3 regions of the Actinomadura sp. SCN-SB genome follow, and region 3 is predicted to be linked to each of the others. Evidence: riboswitches for the same ligand, from Rfam matches in the RefSeq annotation. Region 3 holds a riboswitch; each other region holds the start of a gene.
The links. Region 3 has a riboswitch for thiamine pyrophosphate ahead of thiC (phosphomethylpyrimidine synthase ThiC). Riboswitches for the same ligand answer to the same signal wherever they lie in the genome.

Region 1 (7,295 bases), on a different contig from region 3:
CGCGGTCGCGCAGGGCCACGAGGTGACCGTACGCCTCCAGGTACGGCTCCAGGTCGGTGACCGGGCGGCCGTCCTTGCTCACGGTCAGGGTGATCTTGCTCGATCGTCCCGGGACCAGCGCCCCGTCCAGCCGGACCTCGTACCCGTCCACCTCGGCGACCTGCGCGGGCGCCGGGAGCGGCGTGGGCTCGTAGTCGCCCGGGGCGGTGATGTCGGTGCCCAGGGTGAGCTGCTTGGGCGCGCCCTCGGGCTGGACGTCGGTGAAGAACCGGTAGGCCCCGGGGTCGGGCAGCGTGAGCGGGATCGTCCAGACGCCGCCGCCGGCCTCCGTGGGGTGGAGGTGCTGGAAGCCCGACAGATCACGGCGGGCGATGATCAGATGGAGCTTCTTGCCGTGGAGGGGCGTGTAGCGGGTGACGGGCTTGCCGTCGGGGCCGTTCACGGTGAAGCGGAAGTCGGTGCGCTTGCCCGCCGGGATCGTGGTGGTCCCAGGGTTGAGGGTGTAGCCGTCCTGGGACACCTGGAGACCTCCGGGTAGGGGGGTAGGGGTATTGCCGCCGCCATGTGAGGAGCCTCCGCGACCGTGCCCGCCCTCTCCGTGCCCGGCGGTCCGGGACGCGCCGGGGTCGGCGCCCACGGGGCCGGTCAGCGCGCCGACCCCGAGGGCGCCTCCGAAGACGGCGGCCAGGCCCAGGGCGTAGGCACCCAGCTTGGTCGCTACGTTCATGTCATGCCTTCAACTCGTATCCGGCCTCCTCGACGGCCTCCCGGACCTGGGCGTCGTCGAGGGGGGAGTCACTGGTCACGGTCACTCGCCCGGAGTCCAGGTCGACGGCCACGGCGTGCACGCCGGTGATCTGCCCGACCTCTTCCCGGACCGCGTTCACGCAGTGCGAGCAGGTCATTCCGGTCACGGTGTAGGTGGCGGTGGTCATGCGGCGCTCCCTCTACGGTCGGCTTATTACCCCTGGGGGGTATTTCATGGTCCTCATGCTGCCACAGCGTTCATGGGACTGCAACCCCTACCCCCCAGGGGTGATTTCGCGATCCCGCTCACACTCCGGCGGCCCGCGAAGTTATCCACACCCCGAACACCCGGGCGACGACCCGAGGGCGGGGAATTTTGTCCGAGTTTGCAGGGCTCTATCCTGCGAAAGCATCGAACACCCGGGCCCCCGCCCGTCCATCCACAAATTTGTCCACAGGCTTCCACAGGGCTGTGGACACCCTCCGCCGTCACCGATACTGAAACCATGCCTGAACTACCCGAGGTCGAGGCCCTGGCCGGCTTCCTGCGCGAACGCGCGACCGGTCATGCCGTCGCCCGCGTCGATGTTCTCGCCATCTCGGCGCTGAAGACCTACGACCCGCCGGTCTCAGCGCTGGGCGGGCTGACCGTGACCGGGGTCACCAGGCACGGCAAGTTCCTCGACCTCGACATCGACGGGCTCCACCTGGTCGTCCACCTGGCCCGCGCGGGCTGGCTGCGCTGGCGCGAGGAACTGCCCACCAGACCCGTGCGCCCCGGCGGCAAGAACCCGCTGGCCCTGCGCGTCCACCTCGACGACGGCTCGGGCTTCGACCTGACCGAGGCCGGGACCAAGAAGGGCCTGGCGGTGTACGTCGTCCGCGACCCCCAGGAGGTCCCCGGCGTGGCCTCGCTGGGCCCCGACCCCCTGGACGAGACGTTCACCGCCGACACGCTGCGCGACATCGTCCAGGGCAAGCGCACCCAGATCAAGGGCCTTCTCCGCGACCAGAAGATCATCGCGGGCATCGGCAACGCCTACTCCGACGAGGTCCTGCACGCGGCGAGGATGTCCCCCTTCAAGATCGCCTCGTCCCTGACCGACGAGGACGTCGAGACCCTGCACCGGGCCATCGTCGAGACCCTCGGCGACGCCGTCGAACGCTCCCGCGGCCTGGCCGCCCAGGATCTCAAGGGCGAGAAGAAGACCGGCCTCCGCGTCCACGCCCGCACCGGCCAGAAGTGCCCGGTCTGCGGCGACACGATCCGCGAGGTCTCGTTCGCCGACTCCTCCCTCCAGTACTGCCCCACCTGCCAGACCGGCGGCAAACCCCTGGCCGACCGCCGCCTCTCCCGCCTCCTCAAGTGACACAGGGCGCGGCCGAGCAGACCCCCACGCGACGACCAGAACCGGGTTCACGTCCGCGCCGGCACACAGGCCCAACGCGCCTTCAAGATCGAGTTCACCCTGCGCGGCGTCGCGACCCTTGGAGGGCGGGTGGTGTGGATCGACGCTTCAGGGACACGCGAAGGGTCCGCGCTGGGGCGGACACCCCCGGGCTGGTGTGTGGTCAGCGGACCTTGGGGACGTCGCCGAAGAGGGGGGCGACCTTGCTCCAGCGGTTGAGCTCGCAGCCGTCGCCGCGGGTGAACCTGGCGTTGACGGGCTGGTCGCGCCACGTGCCCTTGACCGTCGCCACCTCGGGGCCACCGTAGATCTTGGTGCAGATCTGGTCGGCCGGTATGGGTTTGAACGGGTCCTGGGTGGCGGCGAGCTTGGCGCACGCCTGCTCGGCCTTGGGATGGTCGCCGCCCACGGGGTCGCAGCGCAGCGTCCAGGTCTTGGCCGGTGCCTGCGGGGACGCCTTGACCTGGATGGTCAGCGTGTCGCCCTGGGCGGACGGGCTGACGGACGAGGTGGCGGGAGAACGGTCGGCGGGGTCGTTGGCGGGTTGGTTGGATGCCTGTTCGGAGCCGCAGCCGGCCGATGCCAGGATCATGGCCAGGCCGGGCGCGGTGAAAAGGAGCGTCCGATACCGCATGCGTGATTCGACGTGACAGGGGTCCACACGGTTCCATGGAGGTGTGATGAATTTCGGGGACGATGTCCCGGCGGTGGACGCACAGGACGTTCCGCAGGACGCGTACCTGCTGGATGTGCGTGAACAGGACGAGTGGGACGCGGGTCACGCGCCCCAGGCCGTGCACATCCCGATGGGGCGGCTGCGCGATCGCGCCGCCGAGGTCCCGCGTGACCAGGAGATCTACGTGATCTGCCGGTCGGGGGCGCGCTCGGCCCAGGTGACGGTCGCGCTGAACCAGGCGGGCTGGCTGGCGAGGAACGTGGACGGCGGCATGAAGCGGTGGGCCGAGGTGGGCCGGCCGATGGAGACCGACACCGGCGCCCCGCCCTACGTCGCCTGACCTCCTCGCTCCGTGGTGACGGCCACCGCGCGGGTCGGTGGTGGTTTTGTGCGCGTTGCATAGGTACGATCCCTTCGACCGATTTTCGCGGGAGCTCGGGCCAACCGGGCTGAGAGGGCGGCCGGAGCCGATGACGGCTCGCATGGCGCCGCCGACCGCCTGAACCTGTCCGGGTAATGCCGGCGTAGGGAGCGTGTCTCCGGTGTCCGACACGAGCGTCACCGTCGAACGACGTCCGCGCGACGAGGTCCCCTTCACCCTTGAGGAGCCGGCGCCGCGGGCGCTGGGATTCTGGGACCAGGGCGCGTTCTGGGCCAACCTGGGCGTGAGCCTCTTCGCGTTCTCCGGCGCGTACACCGTGCTGGCACCGGACGAGAACGGCCGTCCCACCCTGTCGATCGCCGCGGGGATCGTCGCGATGGTCGTCGGTACGGCGCTGGGCGGGCTCATGCTGGGCCTGGCGGCGGCGCCGGGCGCGCGGACGGGACAGCCCGCGATGGTGCTGCTGCGCGGGCTCTTCGGGGCCCGGCTCTCGTACCTGCCGACCGTGCTGAACATCGCGCAGCTGATCGGCTGGGGCACCTTCGAGCTGATCGTGATCGCGGACGCGGCCCGCACGCTGTGGGACGGGGTGCCGCGCTGGGGCTATGTGATCGCGGCCGGGCTCCTCACGACCGCGCTGACGATCTGGCCGCTGGGCTCGGTACGCCTGCTGCGCCGCTATGTCACCGCCGCCGTGATGATCGCGCTGGTGTACTTCTACGTCCAGCTTCTGCGCGAGCCGCTGCCGGACCTGACCGAGGGGTCGTGGGGCGGGTTCTGGATCGGCGCGGACGCGGCGCTGGCGGTGTCGATCTCCTGGGTCCCGCTGGCGGCCGACTACACCCGGCACGCCCGTTCGGCGCGGGGCGCGTTCGGCGCCGCCGCGGTGGGCTACTCGGCCACGCAGATCTTCGCGTACGTGCTGGGCCTGCTGGCGCTGGCCCTGGTGGCGGGCGACTCGTCGAAGGTGTTCGACCCGTTCCTCGGCGTCGCGCTGGGCACGCTGTTCTTCGCCGTGTTCGTGCTGCGCGAGGCCGACCAGTCGTTCGCCAACGTGTACTCCACCGCGGTGTCCATCCAGAACCTCGTCCCGCGCGCCGACCGCAGAGTGCTGACGATCGCGCTCGGCGCGGTGATCACCGGTCTCGCGCTGCTGCTGGACATCGGGGACTACGCGGCGTTCCTGTCCCTCATCGGCTCGGTGTTCGTGCCGATGCTGGGCGTGCTGGCCGCCGACTTCTTCCTGGGCAGGGGACGTCTCCGCGCCGCGCTGGGCAAGGCCCCCGTGGACGAGCTCGGCTGGAACATGGAGCGCGACGCCCCGTCCCGCTGGGGCATGATCGCGGCCTGGGCGGCCGGGTTCGTCGTCTACCAGCTGATCTACCCGGGCGGGGTGAGCTGGTGGGCGAGCTTCTGGCAGGACGTCCAGGGCGCGATCGGGTTCACGCCGCAGTCCTGGATGAGCGCGTCGCTGCTGTCGTTCCTGGTCGCCGGTCTCGCCGCGCTCGCCGCCGGACGGGTCGCCCGCGGCCGCGGGTGAATCCTTCGCCTTCCGATAAGCGCGCAGGTGGGCGGCGGCGATGTCACTTCCGTCTGTTACCGGGCTGACGTGGCGTTTTTCCGTAGACCAGGGACCAAGAGCAAGAACTTTTCACCGGCGGTTACCCGGCGGCGCGCAGGGTCGCGATGGCACGATGACAGGCGTGCAGTCCGTTCACGACCCCATCGCCCGCGCCGTCATCGAGTGCGCGGCCGACGCGATCGTGGCGGTGGACGAGCGGTCCCGGGTGACCGTCTGGAACCCGGCGGCCGAGCGGATGTTCGGCTGGACGGCGCAGGAGGTCCTGGGGCGCCGGTCGCCGATCGTCCCGGACGAGCTGATGGCCGAGCACAACGCCGTCCAGGAGCGGCTGCTGACCCGCCGCGAGGGCGACGGCGGGCAGATCTCCATCGCCACCCGCCGCTTCCACCGGGACGGGCGGCTGATCGACGTCCTGATCGACACCAGCCTGCTGAAGGACCGGGACGGCGGCCTGCTGGGCTGGGTCGGCGTCTACCACCCGGTGGAGGACGACGAGGCCGCCCAGCACCACACCGCCGAGCGGGCCCGGCTGGTGCGCCGCCTCAACGACATCGTCGCCGACCTCAACGCCGAGCTCGACCTCGGCACGGTGCTGGACCGGATCACCGGCGCGCTGATCGAGCTGACCGGCGCCGACGCGGGTGGCTTCGTCCGGATCGAGGGCGACCGGCTGCGTCTGGTCAGCATGTCGGGGCTGCCGGAACGGATGCGCGGCACCACCGCCGACCTGCGTTCCAGCCTCGTCGGCGAGCTGCTGCGGTCGGGCCGGACGGTCCGGCTGGCCACCGGTGAGCAGCGGCTGGGCGACCTGATCTGGTCGGAGCTGGAGGGGCTGCACACGGTCGCGCTCGGCCTGTCGTTCCTGCAGAACAAGCCGTACGGGGCGCTGTACGCGCTGTTCTCCGGGCGCAAAGTGGGGCACACCGAGCTGGAACTGCTGGAGCTGCTGGCCGGGCACGCCGGGGTGGCGGTCGGCAACGCCGTCGCGTACGCCGAGGTGGTGCGGCAGCGCGCGCACGAGCGCGCCGTGATCGACTCCAGCGCGGACGGGATCGCGGTGCTCGACCGCGACGGGCTGGTCCGCCAGTGGAACCCGGCCGCGCACGCGCTCACCGGCATCCCGCCCGAGGAGGCGGTCGGCCGGCGGCTGCCGTTCGAGCTGCCCAAGATCGGGGAGATGCTGACGCTGCCGCTGGAGTCGGGCGTGTGGCTGAACGTGCTCGCCGCGGAGATCGAGGAGACCGGCGAGCTGGTGGTCGACTTCCGCGACGTCACCGAGGCCAAGGCGCTGGAGGAGGCCAAGGACCTCTTCCTCGCCACCACCAGCCACGAGCTGCGCACCCCCGTCACGGTCGTCCAGGGGTACGCCAGCACGCTCACCCATCGGTGGGACGAGCTGGCCGACGCCGACCGGCGGGCGGCGGTCGCCACCATCGCCGACCGCGCCCAGTCCCTCGGCCGCCTGGTGGAGCACCTGCTGCGCGGCGCCCGCGCGGGAGCCGACGAGCTGGCGGTGACGATCGAGACGTTCGACCTGGCCAAGGTGCTGGAGGGCGTGGTGGCCGGGTTCCGCTCGCTGTCGGACCTGCACCGGGTCGAGCTGGAGATCGCCGACGGCCTCCCGCCGGCCCGCGGGGACGCGCTCGCCACCGACATCGTCGTGGGACAGCTGCTGGAGAACGCCTTCAAGTACTCGCCGGACGGCGGCCGCGTCCTGGTCACCGCGCACCGCGAGGGCGCCGAGCTGGTGGTCGGCGTGGTGGACGAGGGCATCGGCATCGCCCCGGGCGACCATGAGCGGATCTTCGAGCGGTTCGTCCAGGGAGAGGCGGGCGACCGCCGCAGGTTCGGGGGCGTCGGACTGGGCCTGTATATCGTCAAGCGCCTCACCGAGGCGCAGGGCGGCCAGATCTCCGCGCATCCGGCGCCGTCGTCCGAGGACGGCCGCACCGGCACCCGCATGTGCCTGAGACTCGCGGTGGCCGGCGACGCCGAATGATCATCCGGCGGCCGTTACCCGAATGTTACGGACGCCGGACGGTCGTTGCTGGGAGGTCACACCACCGAACCCGCCCATCCGCGCCGCTGTGACGGACGAAACGCGCGCGCGAGGAGTAATCCGCCGTCCACTGGAAAGATCCCTAGTGGATTTCCGCTGGAAGAGCGGCGGAGTTCACACCGCGGACGGGGGTGAGGGCCGTGACCGGACGGTCGCTCACTCGTTGTGCCCGCAAGCAGGGTGTTGCCACCAGGTTTCCACATCCAGCCTTTCGGGCATTTCGGACGTACCGGAAAGGGCCGGGCCGTAACGGCCATCGAACGCGCAGGGTCACGGGAGGTGAGGGCGTCGAGCGTGGTCATGCTGCCCTACGCGCCGTCCAGCGTCGCTGTCGCCCGTAGACGCCTCAGCTCCGAGTTGCTCGCGTCGGGCGTCTACGAGTCGGTGGTGGACGACGCCAGCGTCATCATCAGTGAACTCCTCAGCAACGCCCTCCGCCA
Region 2 (7,295 bases), on a different contig from region 3:
GGGAAGAGGGTGACCAGGGAGCCGTCGGTGAGGCGGCTGCCGGGACCCGGCTCGGACCGCGCGACCTCGCCCTTCTTGACCTTGTCGCTGTACACGGCGTCGCCGATCCGGACGGTCATGCCGCCGTCCTCCAGCTTCGCCCGCGCGTCCGCCACGGGCATCCCGATGATGGTGTCGGGGACGTGGTCGTACTGGCCCGAGGTCTGGTACCAGACCGCCCAGCCCAGGATGACCGCCGCCACCGCGCCGATCGCGATCAGCACGTAGCGGCCGGTCAGGACGCTGATGGCGAGGTCGCCCGGGGAACGGGGCGGCGGCACCGGCGCGGGCGCGGTGCGCGCGTCGAAGACCCTGGTGGAGCCGTCGGCCGCCGGGCGGGGCTGCGCGGCGGGCATGCCCACCCGCCGGTCGATGTCGCGGGGGAGGCCCGCGTGCACCTGGGCCACCTCGCCCAGGAAGACGTTCGCGTCCTGCGGGCGCTCCTGGGGCTGGCGTGCGGTGGCGCGCAGCACCAGGGCGTCCAGGGGGTGCGGCAGCCCCGGCACCAGGGTGGACGGGGCGGGGATCGGGTCGTTGACGTGCTTGTACGCGACCGCGAGCGGGGTGTCGCCCTGATGCGGGAGCGTGCCGGTGAGCAGCTCGAACAGCATGACGCCCGCGGCGTACACGTCGGAGCGCACGTCGGCGTGGCCGGACAGGACCTGCTCGGGCGCGAGATAGCCGACCGTGCCGATGATCACGCCGGTCTTGGTCATCCCGGACGCGGTCTCGGCCCGCGCGAGCCCGAAGTCGGCGACCTTGGCCTGGCCGTCCTCGGTGAGCAGCACGTTCTCCGGCTTGACGTCGCGGTGCACGAGGCCGGCGCGGTGCGCGGCGCCCAGCGCGGCCAGCACCGGCTGCATGATCTCCAGGGCGGCGCGCGGGCCCAGCCGGCCGCGTTCGGTGAGCAGGTCGCGCAGCGTGCGGCCGCGGACGTACTCCATCACCAGGTAGACGTGCTCGCCGTCGGCGCCCTGGTCGTAGACCGCGACCACGTTAGGGTTGGAGAGCGCGGCGGCGGCCTTGGCCTCGCCGATGAACCGGCGGACGAAGTCCTCGTCGGTGGCCAGCGCGGCGTGCATCACCTTGATCGCCACCGTGCGGTCGAGGCGCATGTCGCGGCCCATGTAGACGGTGGCCATCCCGCCACGGGCGACGCGGGATTCGATGCGGTACCGCCCGTCGAGCACCTGCCCGACGAGGGGGTCAGCGACCGTAGCGTCCATCAGAGCGAGTGTAAGGGCCTTCCCGAACGGAACCCATCAGCCCGCAGGACTACCGACGGGCCGATCCTCGGCGGCGGGGCCGGGCCTTCGCAGGCCGCCGGCGCCTAGCGTACCGCCTTGCCGCCCGCCGGGACGGGCGCGGGAGCGGGCTCCGCCACCCCGCGAGGGCGCGGGTTCCGGCGCGCCACGGCAACGCCGCCCAGGCACAGGAGGCCGCCGGCGAGCGTCAGCCATTCCGGTACCTCGCCGAGCGTCGCCCACGACATCACCACGACCAGGGCAGGGGCGGCGTAGGTGGTGGCGCCCATCTTGCCCGCCGAGGTGCGGGCCAGCGCGTACGCCCAGGTGGTGAACGCCAGCGCGGTCGGGAAGACGCCCAGGTAGATCATGTTGAGGGTCGCGGAGGCCGAGGCGTCGCCGACCTCGCTTGCCAGCCGGCCCGCGAACGGCAGGCACGCCACCGCGCCGATCAGGCAGCCGTACGTGGTGACCTGAAGCGCCGACGCCCGCCGCAGCGCCGGCTTCTGACTGACGACGCCCGCCGCGTACGTCACGGCCGCGACCAGGCAGAGCAGCACGCCCAGCAGCGAGGCGTGGCCCTCGTCCGACATCGAGTACCCGACCACCACGGCACCGGCGAACGACACCGCCATCCCCGCCATCAGCCGGGGCGGGAAGCCCTCCTTGAGCAGCCAGCCGCCCAGCAGCGCGATGAGCAGCGGGCCGATGTTCACCACCATCGCGGCGGTGCCCGCGTCGACCTGCTGCTCGCCCCAGTTCAGCGCGACGTTGTACAGGCCGAACCACAGCACTCCGGACGCGGCGATCCCGGGCCAGGCCGCGCGGGGAGGCAGGCCCTCACGGCGGATCAGGCAGATCACGCCGAGGGTGACGGCCCCGGCCAGCAGCCGTCCCAGCGCCAGCGCACCCGGCGAGTAGTCCTCGCCGGCGCTGCGGATGGACACGAAGGCGGAGGCCCAGAACACGACCGTGACGGTCGCGGCGGCCAGCGCCAGACGGTTCACCCTCGGCGCGGTTCCGCCGCTTTCGCCCTGAATCATGTGCCGTACCCTGGATCGGAGGTTCGAGGGACGGCGACCAGTCTCGCCCCGCCGATCTTTCAGGTCCAGCGATTATTGCTACAGGGAACGCTTTAGTGTTCCTTCACTATGGTGTGGCGAGGCCCTCCCAGGGCGACGACGCCTGGGCGTACCGGCGCATGGGAATCCGCCCCGCCAGGCGGGCCAGCCGACCCGCCTCCACCGCGTGGCGCATCGCCGCGGCCATCCGCTCCGGCGACTGCGCCCGGGTGACCGCCGTCGCGAGCAGAACGGCGTCGCAGCCCAGCTCCATCGCCAGCGCGGCATCGCTGGCGGTCCCCAGACCCGCGTCCAGGATCACCGGGACGCCCGCGTCCTCCACGATCAGCTCGATGTTGTGCGGGTTGCGGATGCCCAGGCCCGACCCGATCGGGGAGCCCAGCGGCATCACCGCCGCGCAGCCCGCCTGCTCCAGGCGGCGCGCCAGCACAGGATCGTCGTTGGTGTACGGGAGGACCACGAACCCGTCGGCCACCAACTGCTCGGCCGCCTCCACCAGCTCGATCGGATCCGGCAGCAGCGTGCGCTCGTCCGCGATGACCTCCAGCTTCACCCAGTTGGTGCCCAGCGCCTCACGGGCCAGCTTCGCGGTGAGCACCGCCTCGCCCGCCGTGAAACACCCGGCGGTGTTCGGCAGCACCCGGATCCCGCACTCGTTCAGCACGTCCAGGACCGAACCGCGGGCGGAGGGATCGACCCGCCGCATCGCGACGGTGGTGAGGGCGGTGCCGGACGCGACCAGGGCCGAGCGCAGCACGCTCATGCTCGGCGCGCCCCCCGTCCCCATGATCAACCGCGAGGGGATCTCCTCGCCCGCGATGACCAGCGGCTCGACATCATGGCCTGTGTCCTGCTTCACGGGGGTTCAGCCTCCCTGTACGGCGGTCAGCACCTCAAGCCGATCCGCCTCCTGCAACGTCGTGGCGGCCCAGTCCGCACGACGCACGACCTCGCCGTTCAACGCCGCCGCCACCCCGGCCGTCTCCGGACCCGACCGGCCGGTCGCGCCGCTGACCGCGTCCGCCACGCTGGTGCCCTCGGGGAGCTCGCGCCGCTCCCCGTTCACGATCACGTTGATCACGCTGTCCCATCCTTGGGTCGCTCGGGGACGAAGGGACGGCCCACCTCGGGCACCGTGCCGTCCAGCAACACCTCGGTGAGGATGTCGGCGCTGACCGGGGTGAGCAGGATTCCGTTGCGATAATGGCCCGTTCCCACGACGAGACCGGGCAGGGCCGTGGGCCCCATCAGCGGGGCGTTGTCGGGAGAGCCGGGACGCAACCCGGCCGACACCTCGGCGAACTCCAGCTCCGTGATGCCGGGGAGCAACTCGCGCGCGTCCCGCAGCAACTCCCACAGGCCGCCCGCGGTCACCCGGGTGTCGAAACCCATCTCCTCCTGGGTGGCACCGACCACGATCTCCCCGTCCGCCCTGGGCACCAGATAGATCGAGGACCCCTTCACCAGCCCGCGCGTAGACCGCCGCAAGAACGGAACGGCCGTACGGAGCCGGATCACCTGCCCCTTCACCGGACGCACCGGAGGCAGCACCTCCTCAGGCACCCCCTCCAAGCCCCCCGACCAGGCACCGGCGGCCAGCAGCACCCGCTCCGCCCGGACCTCGCCACCGCCCTCCAGCCGCACCCCCACCGCGACGTCCCTCTCGACGATCACACCGGTGGCGCGCCGCCGCACCATCCGCACACCACGCTTCTCCGCCGCCGCCAGCAGCGCCGGAGCCAGCCGCCGAGGATCGACCGAACCGTCCTCGGAAGCCAGCAGGCCACCGCGCACACCAGGCGCCAGCATCGGCTCCAGCTTGCGGCACTCGCGCCCCGTCAACGCCTCGGTGGGAATCCCCCACCTCTCCTGGAGCCGCCGCACCTCGTCCAGATAACGCAGATCGTCCGCGTCGAACGCGACCTCAAGGATGCCGTCGGCGCGGTAACCCGTACCGAGCCCCGTCTCCTCCTCAAGCTCCGCGACGAACGCCCCATACCGGTCACGGGACGCCAGCCCTAACGCGAGCAGCCGCTCCTCCCCGTACGCGACCTCGCTCACCGGAGTCAACATCCCCGCCGCCACGGCCGACGCGCCACTGCCCGGCTCCGGATCCACCAGCGTCACCACGGCCCCCCGCGCCGCCGCGCGCCACGCGGTGGCCAGGCCGATCACACCCGCCCCGATGATCGCGATCTCCATGTCGCCACGCTCCCTTCGCCGGCATGATCCGGATCAGGTTCTGCGGTCGGCGGCCCATCCCAGCCGCCCTCTCAGCCCGGTCGAACCGGACTCCCGCGCGGTTTTAGTCTATTGCAAGCGAGAGCTGCGCTCCTCGCCTGGCGGCTCGTCGCGCTGTGCTTTTTTGGCGGTGCCTGCGGCGTCGGGCGCTGGGCGCCCTCCTTCTCCGGCACCGCGTGCGATCGCTGCATCGCTCCGACTCGCCCAGGGGCTCGCTGCGCGATCAGGGTCTCGCTGGCGCTCGCCCCTGCCTTCGGTCGCGATCGCGGCGCTTGGGCGCCGTTCGGGGCTGGGGTTGGCTGGCTGGGGTGGTTGGGTGGTCGTTCGGGGTTGGGGGGTCGGGGCAGGGCACAATGAGCGCTGTGACGATCATTGTGGTGGGTGGCGGTCTGGCGGGGGTGCGGGCCGTTGAGAGCCTGCGGGGCAAGGGATTTCAGGGTGAGCTGACGTTGGTGTCGGCCGAGGAGCATCGGCCTTACGATCGGCCGCCGCTGTCCAAGGCCGTTCTGATGGGGGAGACCGACGACACCACGGTGGACGCCGATTGGGACTCGCTTGGGGTCCGGCTGCTTCTCGGTGAGAGCGCGACCGGTCTGCGGCCGGGGACGGCACGTGGCGGGACGCTGGCCACGACGGCGGGTGAGATGGCGTTCGACGGTCTGGTCATCGCCACCGGGGCGGAGCCGATCAGGCTGCCAGGGGACGGCGAGCAGCATGTACTGCGGACCATCGAGGACGCCCGCGTGATCCGCGACCGGCTGACGGAGGGGGCGCGGGTCGTCATCGTCGGGGCCGGGTGGATCGGGGCGGAGGTCGCCACGGCCGCGGCCAAGAAGGGTTGCGCCGTGACGGTGGTGGAGGCGGCGGACACGCCGCTGGCCAACGCGATCGGTCCGGAGGTCGGCGCGCTCACCGTTCCCTGGTACGCGGAGGCGGGGGTGGAGCTGCGTACGGGTGTCAAGGTGGCCGAGGTGGAGGACGGCGGGCTCGCTCTGGCCGGTGGCGGCCGGATCGAGGCCGACCTGGTGCTGGTGGGCGTTGGTGTGCGGCCCCGCCTGGAGTGGCTGGACGGTTCGGGGCTGCTGGTCGAACGCGGGATCGTCACCGACGAGGCGTTCAGGACGAGCGTGGGGACCGATGTGCGTTCCGACATCGTGGCGGTGGGCGACTGCGCCGAATGGTGGTCGCGGCGGTATGGGCGGCGCCTGCTCGTCGAGCACTGGGACACCGCGCTCAACGCCCCGTCCGTCGCCGCGGCGACGCTCCTTGGCGAGGACGCGGCGTATGACGCCGTCCCGTACTTCTGGTCGGAGCAGTTCGGGCGGATGGTGCAGTACTCGGGGCACCACCCCGGGTCCGAGCGGCTCGTCCACCGGGGGGACCCGTCCGAGGGCAAGTGGGCCGTGTGCTGGCTGACCGGTGACCGGCTGGACGCCGTCCTGACCGTGGACAAGCCCCGCGACCTCGTCCAGGCACGGCGCATCATCGCCGCAGGTACGCCCGTGGATCCCGACGCGGTGGCCGATCCGGGCGCGCAGCTCAGGCAGGCGGTGCGCTGACCGGTCCGCAAGGCCGGATCCGGCGGGTTTGAGCGAAGCGGGCGCGTGGTAGCAAGGGGGCGTGACGCAACTGCACGCAACCGTGGAAAGCGCTCTCGACCCCCAGACCGACGCCCTCGCCGGCGAGTGGATCTCCCTCCCCGAGGCGACCGAGCGGCTCGGTATCAAGCCCGGCCGGATCAAGCAACTGCTCAGCGAGCGCAAGCTGCTGGCGGTCCGGCGCGGAGGAAAGCCGATGGTGCCCGCCGCCTTCATCAAGGACGGCCAGGTCATCAAGGGGCTCTCCGGCACGCTGACGCTGCTGTCGGACGCGGGCTACGACGATGTGGAGACGCTGCGGTGGCTGTTCACCGCGGACGACACCCCCCCCGGAACCCCCGTCCAGGCGCTCAGCGAGAACCGGGGCACCGAGGTCCGCCGGCGCGCCCAGGCGCTCGCCTTCTGAGGGGCGCGGCGAGAGCACCCGGCGTACGAGGAAGAACACGCACGTGACAGGATCGCGGGGTCACGCGCGACGGTACTCGCGCGCGGCCCCGCGACCATCGTGACACCGCACGGAAGGAACCGGCCCTCACCGTGTCCAGGCACCTCCCCTCCGACCGCGCCGTGGCCCTGCGCGCACGGCTCGCCCAGGCCCGGCTCTACCTCTGCACGGACGCCCGGGAGCGGCAAGGGGATCTGCCCGAGTTCCTCGACGCCGCCCTCGCCGGCGGCGTCGACATCGTCCAGCTCCGCCAGAAGGGGCTGGAGGCGCGGCAGGAGATCGAGTACCTCCAGGTGTTCCGCGCGGCCTGCGAACGCCACGGGGCGCTGCTCGCGGTCAACGACCGGGCCGACATCGCGCACGCCGTGCACGCCGACGTCCTGCACCTGGGGCAGGACGACCTGCCGGTCCCGGCCGCCCGCGCGATCGTGGGCGAGGACATCCTGATCGGACGGTCCACGCACTCCGACGAGCAGGCGTCCGCCGCCGCCGCCGAACCCGGGGTGGACTACTTCTGCGCGGGCCCGGTCTGGCCGACGCCGACCAAGCCGGGACGTGCCGCGCCCGGGCTCAAGCTGGTGCGGTACGTGGCGTCGCAACGCGAGGTGCGGCCGTGGTTCGCGATCGGCGGGATCGACGCGGGCAA
Region 3 (7,295 bases):
TCGGATCGGATCGGGATGCCGTGGACGGGGGTTGTCAGCCCGCCATGCCGCGGCGGCGCCACCACAGCAGCCCGCCGCCGGTGACGAAGGCCGCGCCCGCGCCGATCGCCAGCAGCGGGATCGCCGGCGAGCCGCCGTCCTCATCGGCCGGCGAATTGTTCGCCACGTTCCCGCCGTTGATCATCGTGGCGCCGGCGGGCTTGGCCTTGCCGCCGCCCCCGGAGCCGCTGCCGGCACCGCTCATCGGCTTGCCGCCGCGGACGTCCGACCCGGAGGTCGGCAGCCCGACGTAGGGGAAGCTCTTCTCGAACGGCACGTCGTTGGCGTTGACGGCGTCCCCGAGGTCGTTCTTGTTGCCGACCAGCTCGCCCTCGGCGACCTGCAGCGTGATGTCGATGACGTCGTCCTGCAGGCGCCGCCCGTTCGGGTACCCGGCGTTGTCGCCCTCCAGCACGCCGAGCCGCTTGGGGTTCGGCGACGGCGGGATGGAGGTGTTCAGCCGCATCAGCTCGGCGGGACGCACGTTCGGCGGCTTGTTCAGGCCCGGCACGCCGGTCAGGAACACCTGCACCAGGTCGTTGCGCGGGGTCTTGGGCGCCGGGATGTTGTAGATCTGCTGGATCAGCTTCGGCACCTCGGGGTCGGTGACGTACTTGAGGAACTGCGCGTCGTGCCACGGGATGGACGCGTTGAACTTGTCCTTGTCCTTCAGCGGGATGACGACCTCGTTGACCAGCGGGTGGCCCAGGCGGGACACCTGGTGCCACTGCCCGGAGGCGCTCTGCCGGGACACCGAGGAGTAGATCCCCAGGATCGGCTGGCCGGGCTTGGTCAGCGCCTTGGTCGGCACCTGGAGGGCGATGGACTGCTCGTTGAAGCCGCGCAGCGAGTCGTTGCCGACCTCCTTGAGGTCGCCGCCGTACAGCAGGTCGAAGACCCGCAGGTCCAGCGCGAACGGCGCGTCCGACTGGCCGGCGAAGGTGGCGGTGCCGCTGGGCAGCGTCTTGATCGCCTGCTGCCGCAGCGCCCGGTAGTCGGGCATCGACGCCTTGCCCACGTTGGACGGCGCCACCGGCACGTCGCCGGCCAGCGTGCGGGTGCTGTGCACCGCGCCGCCGCGCCGCGAGATGAGCGTCAGGTCGTAGAACTGGCGGAAGTTGAGGTTGGGGTCGTCCAGGCTGCGGACGGGTCCCACGTTGTACAGGAAGGTGTTACGGTTCCGGTAGGTGTCCTTGAAGGTGTAACGGTAGGTGAACTCCGGCAGCGAGTCGCCGTCGTTGTCGACGTGGATCTCGTACCGGGCGTCGGTGGCGAACTTGAAGAAGTTGGGTCCGCCGGCGGGCTCCTCGAAGGGCCAGAAGTTGGCGATCAGCGTGGTCGTGTCGGGCTTGTCGGGGCTGACGAACGCGTACACGTCCACGTTGTCGTAGGGGGCCATGCCCGAGATCAGCGGCGCCTCGCGGTGGCTGGAGGCCGTGGCCGCTCCCGGTTGCAGCCCGGCGAGCCCGCTCGCGACGAGCGCCGCGCCGGCCGCCAGCATGGCCGCGCCGCGGAGCCGGGCGGGTAGGAGTAGTGACATCGCAGTGTCCTTTGCGCGGGTCGGCGGTGCCTTCGTCCGGCACCGCATCCGTCCCGCTTTCGGACCCGCCGCCCGTTACGGATGGGCGAGTGGCCGGATAGGGCCAACTTCCGAACTCGCCTCATCCAAACGCCGTCTCAGGACGGCTCAGTCGCAGCCCAGGGTCGCGGCGGCGTGCAGGAGGTCGGCCGCCAGCGCCGCGTCGCCCTCGGTGACGTGCGCGAACGTCTCGGGCCTGCGCCGGTTGGCCACCAGCCGGCAGAACTCCTCCGCGTCGGCCGTGACCGTGACGTCGGGACGTTCCGCACCCGGACCCGCGCCGGCGGGACCGGGCGCCATCGGGACGAGCCACTCGCCCTCGCCGGGCCCGGTCAGCCTGAGCCGCGCCGTGCGCCCGGGACGGGCACGGCCGGTGTCGCGCAGCGCCTGCGGCAGCATCGGGACGGCCATCTCGACGATCAGCCGCAGGTGCTCGCCCGGCGGCGGCTCGGCGGGACGGCCCACGGCCGCGCGGATGTCGTCGGCGTGCGTCCAGGTCTCGAACGTCCGCTGCACCAGGCCGGTGCGCGCCGGTGCGCGGACGACGCGGGGACCGGGAACGGCGAGGGCCGCCGGACGTTCCAGCAGGGTCGTGTCGGCGGACACGCCGCGCAGCACCGCCTCCGCCTGCGCGTGCCAGACGCCGCGCGGGCCGGGGTCGTGCGCCCGGGCGACGAGGCCGAGGTCGCCGGCGAACGCGGCGTCGTTGCGGTTGAGGTGGTCCACCAGTTGCCGCACGGAGTCGTACTTGGCGACGGGCGCGCGCCAGTCGTCGGTGGTCAGCGAGGCCAGCAGGTCGTCCATCCGGGCCACCTGGCGGGCGTAGGCGTCGGCGAGGCCGGGGGACAGGCCCATGGCGACGCCGGGCCTGCGCCTGCGGCGCGCGGCCGACAGCACTCCGGCGCGCAGCGAAGGGGGCGGGGCCGTCTCGGTGACCGCCGCGAGCAGCGCGGCGGTGCGGCGCATCCGGTCCGCCTCGGCGGCGCAGCCGGGGCAGGACGCGAGATGCTCGTCGATCCGGGCGGCCTCGTCGGGAGGGCACGCGTGCAGTGCCCAGGCGGCGAGAGCCCTGTCCACGTCAGGATGTCCTTCCTCGCTCAAGCCCGGCCTCCCTCCGAAGGTACGCTTCCGCCGACCGATTCACCAGTGGGTACGGCGACCCGGGGACGCCGTGACCGATGGCGCGGGCCGTCACGTGCTCAGCCCTTCGCGTTCGAGGTCCGAGGCGAGCCTGGCCAGGGCGCTGCGGATCCGGGACTTGGCCGTCCCCTCCGGGATGCCGAGCGTCACCGCCACCTCCCGGTAGGTCAGGCCGCGGTAGTAGGCCAGCTCCAGCACCTCGCGTAACGGGCCGGGCAGCGCGTGCAGGCCGCGGCGGACCCCTTGGGCCAGCTCGCCCTCGACGACCACCTCCTCGACCGTGGGATGCCCGTTGCCCTCCCGCTCCAGGTACGGCGGCGGCCGCCGGTGCCGGCTCTCCCTGCGCACCCAGTCGACCGCCCGGCGGTGCGCCAGCGTCGCCAGCCACGTGCGCAGCGAGCCCTTCGCCGGGTCGAACGACAGCGGCCGCTCCCAGAGCCCGACGAACACCTCCTGCGTCACGTCGCCGGCCGCCTCGGCGTCCGCCGTCACCCGCCGCGCCAGCCCGTACACCAGGGGTGCGAACAGGTCGTAGATCTCGGCCAGCGCCTCCTCGTCGCCCGCGGCGAGCCGGGCCCGCAGCTCCTCGTCGCGGGCGACCGCGGGTCCTGGCGAGTCCACCGGTACCACCACCCGTCCAGACCGAAGGTTCGCGCGCCGCGTCGGGCGGCGCCGCTTCATACTCTCCCGGATCTGGGGCGTTCGCGTAGCCGTCCCGGGCAGAAGAGATCGACATGGAAGCCGATGGTCACGGTGCGTCGTTCCGGCAGGACGATGGGTGGCGGTACGGGCGGCGCGGGCCGAACCCGGCCACGTTCCCGGGCCGCCGCCACGTCCCCTCGCGGAGGCGTGGCGGCGGCCCGGTGACGGCTCAGGAGTCCGCGGACGTCACCGGCAGGTAGATCCGCCCGCCGGACGCGGTGAACTCGGCGGCCTTCGCCCGCATCCCTTCCTCCAGCGCCTCGCGCTCGTCCAGGTCGCGCGCCGCCGCGTACGCGCGCACATCCTGCGTGATCTTCATGGCGCAGAAGTGCGGGCCGCACATCGAGCAGAAGTGCGCGGTCTTGGCGGGCTCGGCCGGCAGCGTCTCGTCATGGAACGAGCGGGCCGTCTCCGGGTCCAGCGCCAGGTTGAACTGGTCCTCCCAGCGGAACTCGAACCGGGCGTCCGACAGCGCGTCGTCCCACGCCTGAGCGCCCGGATGCCCCTTGGCCACGTCGGCGGCATGCGCGGCGATCTTGTATGCGATCATGCCGGCCTTGACGTCCTCCCGGTCCGGCAGCCCCAGATGCTCCTTGGGCGTGACGTAGCAGAGCATCGCGGTGCCGTGCCAGCCGATCATCGCGGCGCCGATCGCCGAGGTGATGTGGTCGTACCCGGGCGCGATGTCGGTGGTGAGCGGGCCGAGGGTGTAGAACGGCGCGCCGCCGCACAGCTCCTGTTGCAGGTCCACGTTCTCCTTGATCTTGTGCATCGGGACGTGGCCCGGGCCCTCGTTCATGACCTGGGTGCCGAACTCCGCCGCGATCGCGGTGAGCTCGCCCTGCGTGCGCAGCTCGGCGAACTGCGCCTCGTCGTTGGCGTCGGCGATGGAGCCGGGGCGCAGCCCGTCGCCCAGCGACCAGGTGATGTCGTAGGCGGCGAAGATCTCGCACAGCTCCCGGAAATGGGTGTAGAGGAAGTTCTCGCGGTGGTGGGCCAGGCACCAGGCCGCCATGATCGAACCGCCCCGGGACACGATCCCGGTCTTGCGCCGCGCGGTCAGCGGGATGTACCGCAGCAGCACGCCCGCGTGCACGGTCATGTAGTCCACGCCCTGCTCGGCCTGCTCGATCACGGTGTCCCGGAACACCTCGTAGGTCAGCTCGGCCGGGTCGCCGCCGACCTTCTCCACCGCCTGGTACAGCGGGACGGTGCCGACCGGCACCGGCGAGTTGCGCAGGATCCACTCGCGGGTGGTGTGGATGTCACGGCCGGTGGACAGGTCCATGACCGTGTCGGCGCCCCACCGTATCGCCCAGGTCAGCTTCTCCACCTCGTCCTCGATGGAGGACGCCACCGCCGAGTTGCCGATGTTGGCGTTCACCTTCACCAGGAAGTTCCGGCCGATCACCATCGGCTCGATCTCGGGGTGGTTGACGTTGGCGGGCAGCACCGCCCGGCCCGCGGCCAGCTCGGACCGCACGAACTCCGGCTCGACGCCCTCGCGCAGCGCCGCGAACTCCATCTCCGGGGTGATCTCGCCGCGCATCGCGTAGGCGCGCTGCGTCACCGCGCCGCCGGTCGCCTTGCGCGGTCTGCGTTCACGGAACCTCGCCTCGTTCCGCAACGGGTCACCCGATCGCCTGCCGTCGTCCTCGGGACGGACGGCCCGGCCCTCGTACTCGGCGGTGTCGCCGCGCTCGGCGATCCACGCCTCACGCAGCGGCGGCAGCCCGCGCCGCACGTCGGCCTCGTACGAGGGGTCGGTGTACGGGCCGGAGGTGTCGTACAGCACCACCGCGCCCCCGTTGCTCAGCGGCACCTCCCGCATGGGCACCCGCAGATCGTCCCGCGAGCCGGGAAGGTACGTCTTTCGGGCGTGCTGAACAGAGCCGTGCTCGGTCATCACTGGATCTCTCCCTACGCCGGCATTACCCGGTCAGGTTCCAGCGGTCAGCGGCCGTCTCAGCCGCTATCTCAGCCCGGTTCGCCGGGCCCCCGCGATCTTCGTCTCGACCGTAACCCGGCGGCCGCCCCGCCGTCCACACCCGATCATGGACGCCGCCGCGGCCTACCGCCCGTTCCCGCCCAGCAGGTAGAGCAGCGCGGCGAGGCTGGAGGAGGAGCCGATCTCGCCACGGGCCGCCAGCGCGGGCACGGAGGCGAGCGGCACCCACTCAATCCGTTCCGCCTCCACGTCGGTCGGATCCCCGACGCGCTCCGCGCCGTCGGCCGCGTACAGGTGGTGCACCCCGTCGTGCAGGCCGGGCGAGGCCGGGACGTCGAACAGGTGCCGCAGCGGGCCGGGACGCCAGCCCGTCTCCTCCAGCAGCTCACGCGCCGCGGAGTGCTCGGGCTCCTCGCCCTCCTCGACCCGGCCGCCGGGGATCTCCCACCCCCACCGGCCCGTGATGAAGCGGTGCCGCCAGATGAGCAGCGCCCTCCCCTCGCCGTCCAGCGCGACCACTCCGGCGGCGTCGCGGACCCGCACCAGATGGTGGTCGAACCGGCGCCCGTCGGGCAGTTCCACGTCGGCCAGGCACAGGTTCATCCAGGGGCTGCGATAGACGCAGGTCTCCCCGTGCAACGTCCATCGCATGCACCGCAGGCTACCCCGGGCATCACCGGACCCTGACGGTAGGGTCAAGGGCATTGGGGGACAGGGGAGGCGAACGCGTCAGTGAGTCCTGATGTCGGAGGGCCGCCGGAGCCGGGCCGCGAGCAGCGGACCGCGCCGCTGGCCGAGTACGTGTCGGGCCGGATCTGGACGGTTCCGAACGTCCTGAGCTTCGCGCGGCTGTTCGGCGTCCCGCTGTTCCTGTGGCTGGTGCTGATCGAGGCCGACTGGTGGGCGCTGGGCGTGCTGGTGTTCGCCGGCCTCTCCGACTGGCTCGACGGCAAGCTCGCCCGGATGCTGGACCAGACCAGCAGGCTCGGCGTGGTCCTGGACCCGGCCGCCGACCGGCTCTACATCCTGGCCACGCTGATCGGGCTCACCGTCCGCGACATCATCCCCCTCTGGCTGGTGCTCGTGCTGGTGGGCCGGGAGGTGGCGATCGTCCCGATCGCCCCGATCATCCGCCGGCTCGGCTACTCGGGGACGCTGCCGGTGCACTTCGCCGGCAAGGCCGCCACGCTGTGCCTGCTGTACGCGTTCCCGCTGCTGCTGCTGGGCGACCACGACGGCGGTGTGGCCACGGCCGCCAAGGTGATCGGCTGGTCCTTCGCGGTCTGGGGGACGGTCCTGTACTGGTGGGCGGCCCTCCTCTACTGGGAGCAGACCAGGCGGCTGTGGACGGCCGACCGCGCCGCGTCCCCCGGGCCGCCGGGCCCGGCGGAGGCCGGCCCGGCAGGCGATCAGAAGGGAGCGGAGACCCCCAGATGAAGGCCGTCGTGATGGCGGGCGGGGAGGGGACGCGGCTGCGTCCGATGACCGCCAACCAGCCCAAGCCCCTGCTCCCCCTCGTCAACCGGCCGATCATGGAGCATGTGCTGCGGCTGCTCAAGCGGCACGGGTTCACCGAGACGGTGGTGACCGTCCAGTTCCTGGCGGCGCTGATCCGCAACTACTTCGCCGACGGCGAGGAGCTCGGCATGGCGCTCAGCTACGCCACCGAGGAGGTCCCGCTGGGCACGGCGGGCAGCGTGCGCAACGCGGCGGAGGCGCTGCGCGACGACCGCTTCCTGGTGATCTCGGGGGACGCGCTCACCGACATCGACCTCACCGACATGGTGCGGTTCCACGAGGAGAACGGCGCGCTGGTCACGATCGGGCTCAAGCGGGTGCCCAACCCCCTGGAGTTCGGGATCATCATCGTCGACGAACGGGGCCGCG

Region 1: another riboswitch for thiamine pyrophosphate. It lies ahead of ACGWYJ_RS08675 (purine-cytosine permease family protein); the one in region 3 lies ahead of thiC (phosphomethylpyrimidine synthase ThiC).
Region 2: another riboswitch for thiamine pyrophosphate. It lies ahead of thiO (glycine oxidase ThiO); the one in region 3 lies ahead of thiC (phosphomethylpyrimidine synthase ThiC).

What each region holds. Positions count from the first base shown of each region.
Region 1 covers NZ_JBIMPP010000010.1:479-7,773, reverse strand. The annotation lists gene ACGWYJ_RS08700 (hypothetical protein) at 1-727, opposite strand, end outside; gene ACGWYJ_RS08695 (heavy-metal-associated domain-containing protein) at 729-935, opposite strand; gene ACGWYJ_RS08690 (Fpg/Nei family DNA glycosylase) at 1,254-2,117, shown strand; gene ACGWYJ_RS08685 (SSI family serine proteinase inhibitor) at 2,320-2,790, opposite strand; gene ACGWYJ_RS08680 (rhodanese-like domain-containing protein) at 2,837-3,172, shown strand; TPP riboswitch at 3,250-3,380, shown strand; gene ACGWYJ_RS08675 (purine-cytosine permease family protein) at 3,375-4,754, shown strand; gene ACGWYJ_RS08670 (PAS domain S-box protein) at 4,909-6,795, shown strand; gene ACGWYJ_RS08665 (ATP-binding protein) at 7,135-7,295, shown strand, end outside.
Region 2 covers NZ_JBIMPP010000027.1:88,903-96,197, forward strand. The annotation lists gene pknB (Stk1 family PASTA domain-containing Ser/Thr kinase) at 1-1,265, opposite strand, end outside; gene ACGWYJ_RS19270 (DMT family transporter) at 1,370-2,326, opposite strand; gene ACGWYJ_RS19275 (thiazole synthase) at 2,433-3,224, opposite strand; gene thiS (sulfur carrier protein ThiS) at 3,231-3,446, opposite strand; gene thiO (glycine oxidase ThiO) at 3,443-4,567, opposite strand; TPP riboswitch at 4,560-4,673, opposite strand; gene ACGWYJ_RS19290 (NAD(P)/FAD-dependent oxidoreductase) at 4,969-6,165, shown strand; gene ACGWYJ_RS19295 (Rv2175c family DNA-binding protein) at 6,227-6,610, shown strand; partial or broken gene thiE (thiamine phosphate synthase) at 6,742-7,295, shown strand, end outside.
Region 3 covers NZ_JBIMPP010000012.1:100,646-107,940, forward strand. The annotation lists gene ACGWYJ_RS10865 (DUF4331 family protein) at 35-1,579, opposite strand; gene ACGWYJ_RS10870 (maleylpyruvate isomerase family mycothiol-dependent enzyme) at 1,727-2,695, opposite strand; gene ACGWYJ_RS10875 (RNA polymerase sigma factor) at 2,810-3,379, opposite strand; gene thiC (phosphomethylpyrimidine synthase ThiC) at 3,630-5,366, opposite strand; TPP riboswitch at 5,359-5,472, opposite strand; gene ACGWYJ_RS10885 (NUDIX hydrolase) at 5,532-6,059, opposite strand; gene ACGWYJ_RS10890 (CDP-alcohol phosphatidyltransferase family protein) at 6,198-6,845, shown strand; gene ACGWYJ_RS10895 (sugar phosphate nucleotidyltransferase) at 6,842-7,295, shown strand, end outside.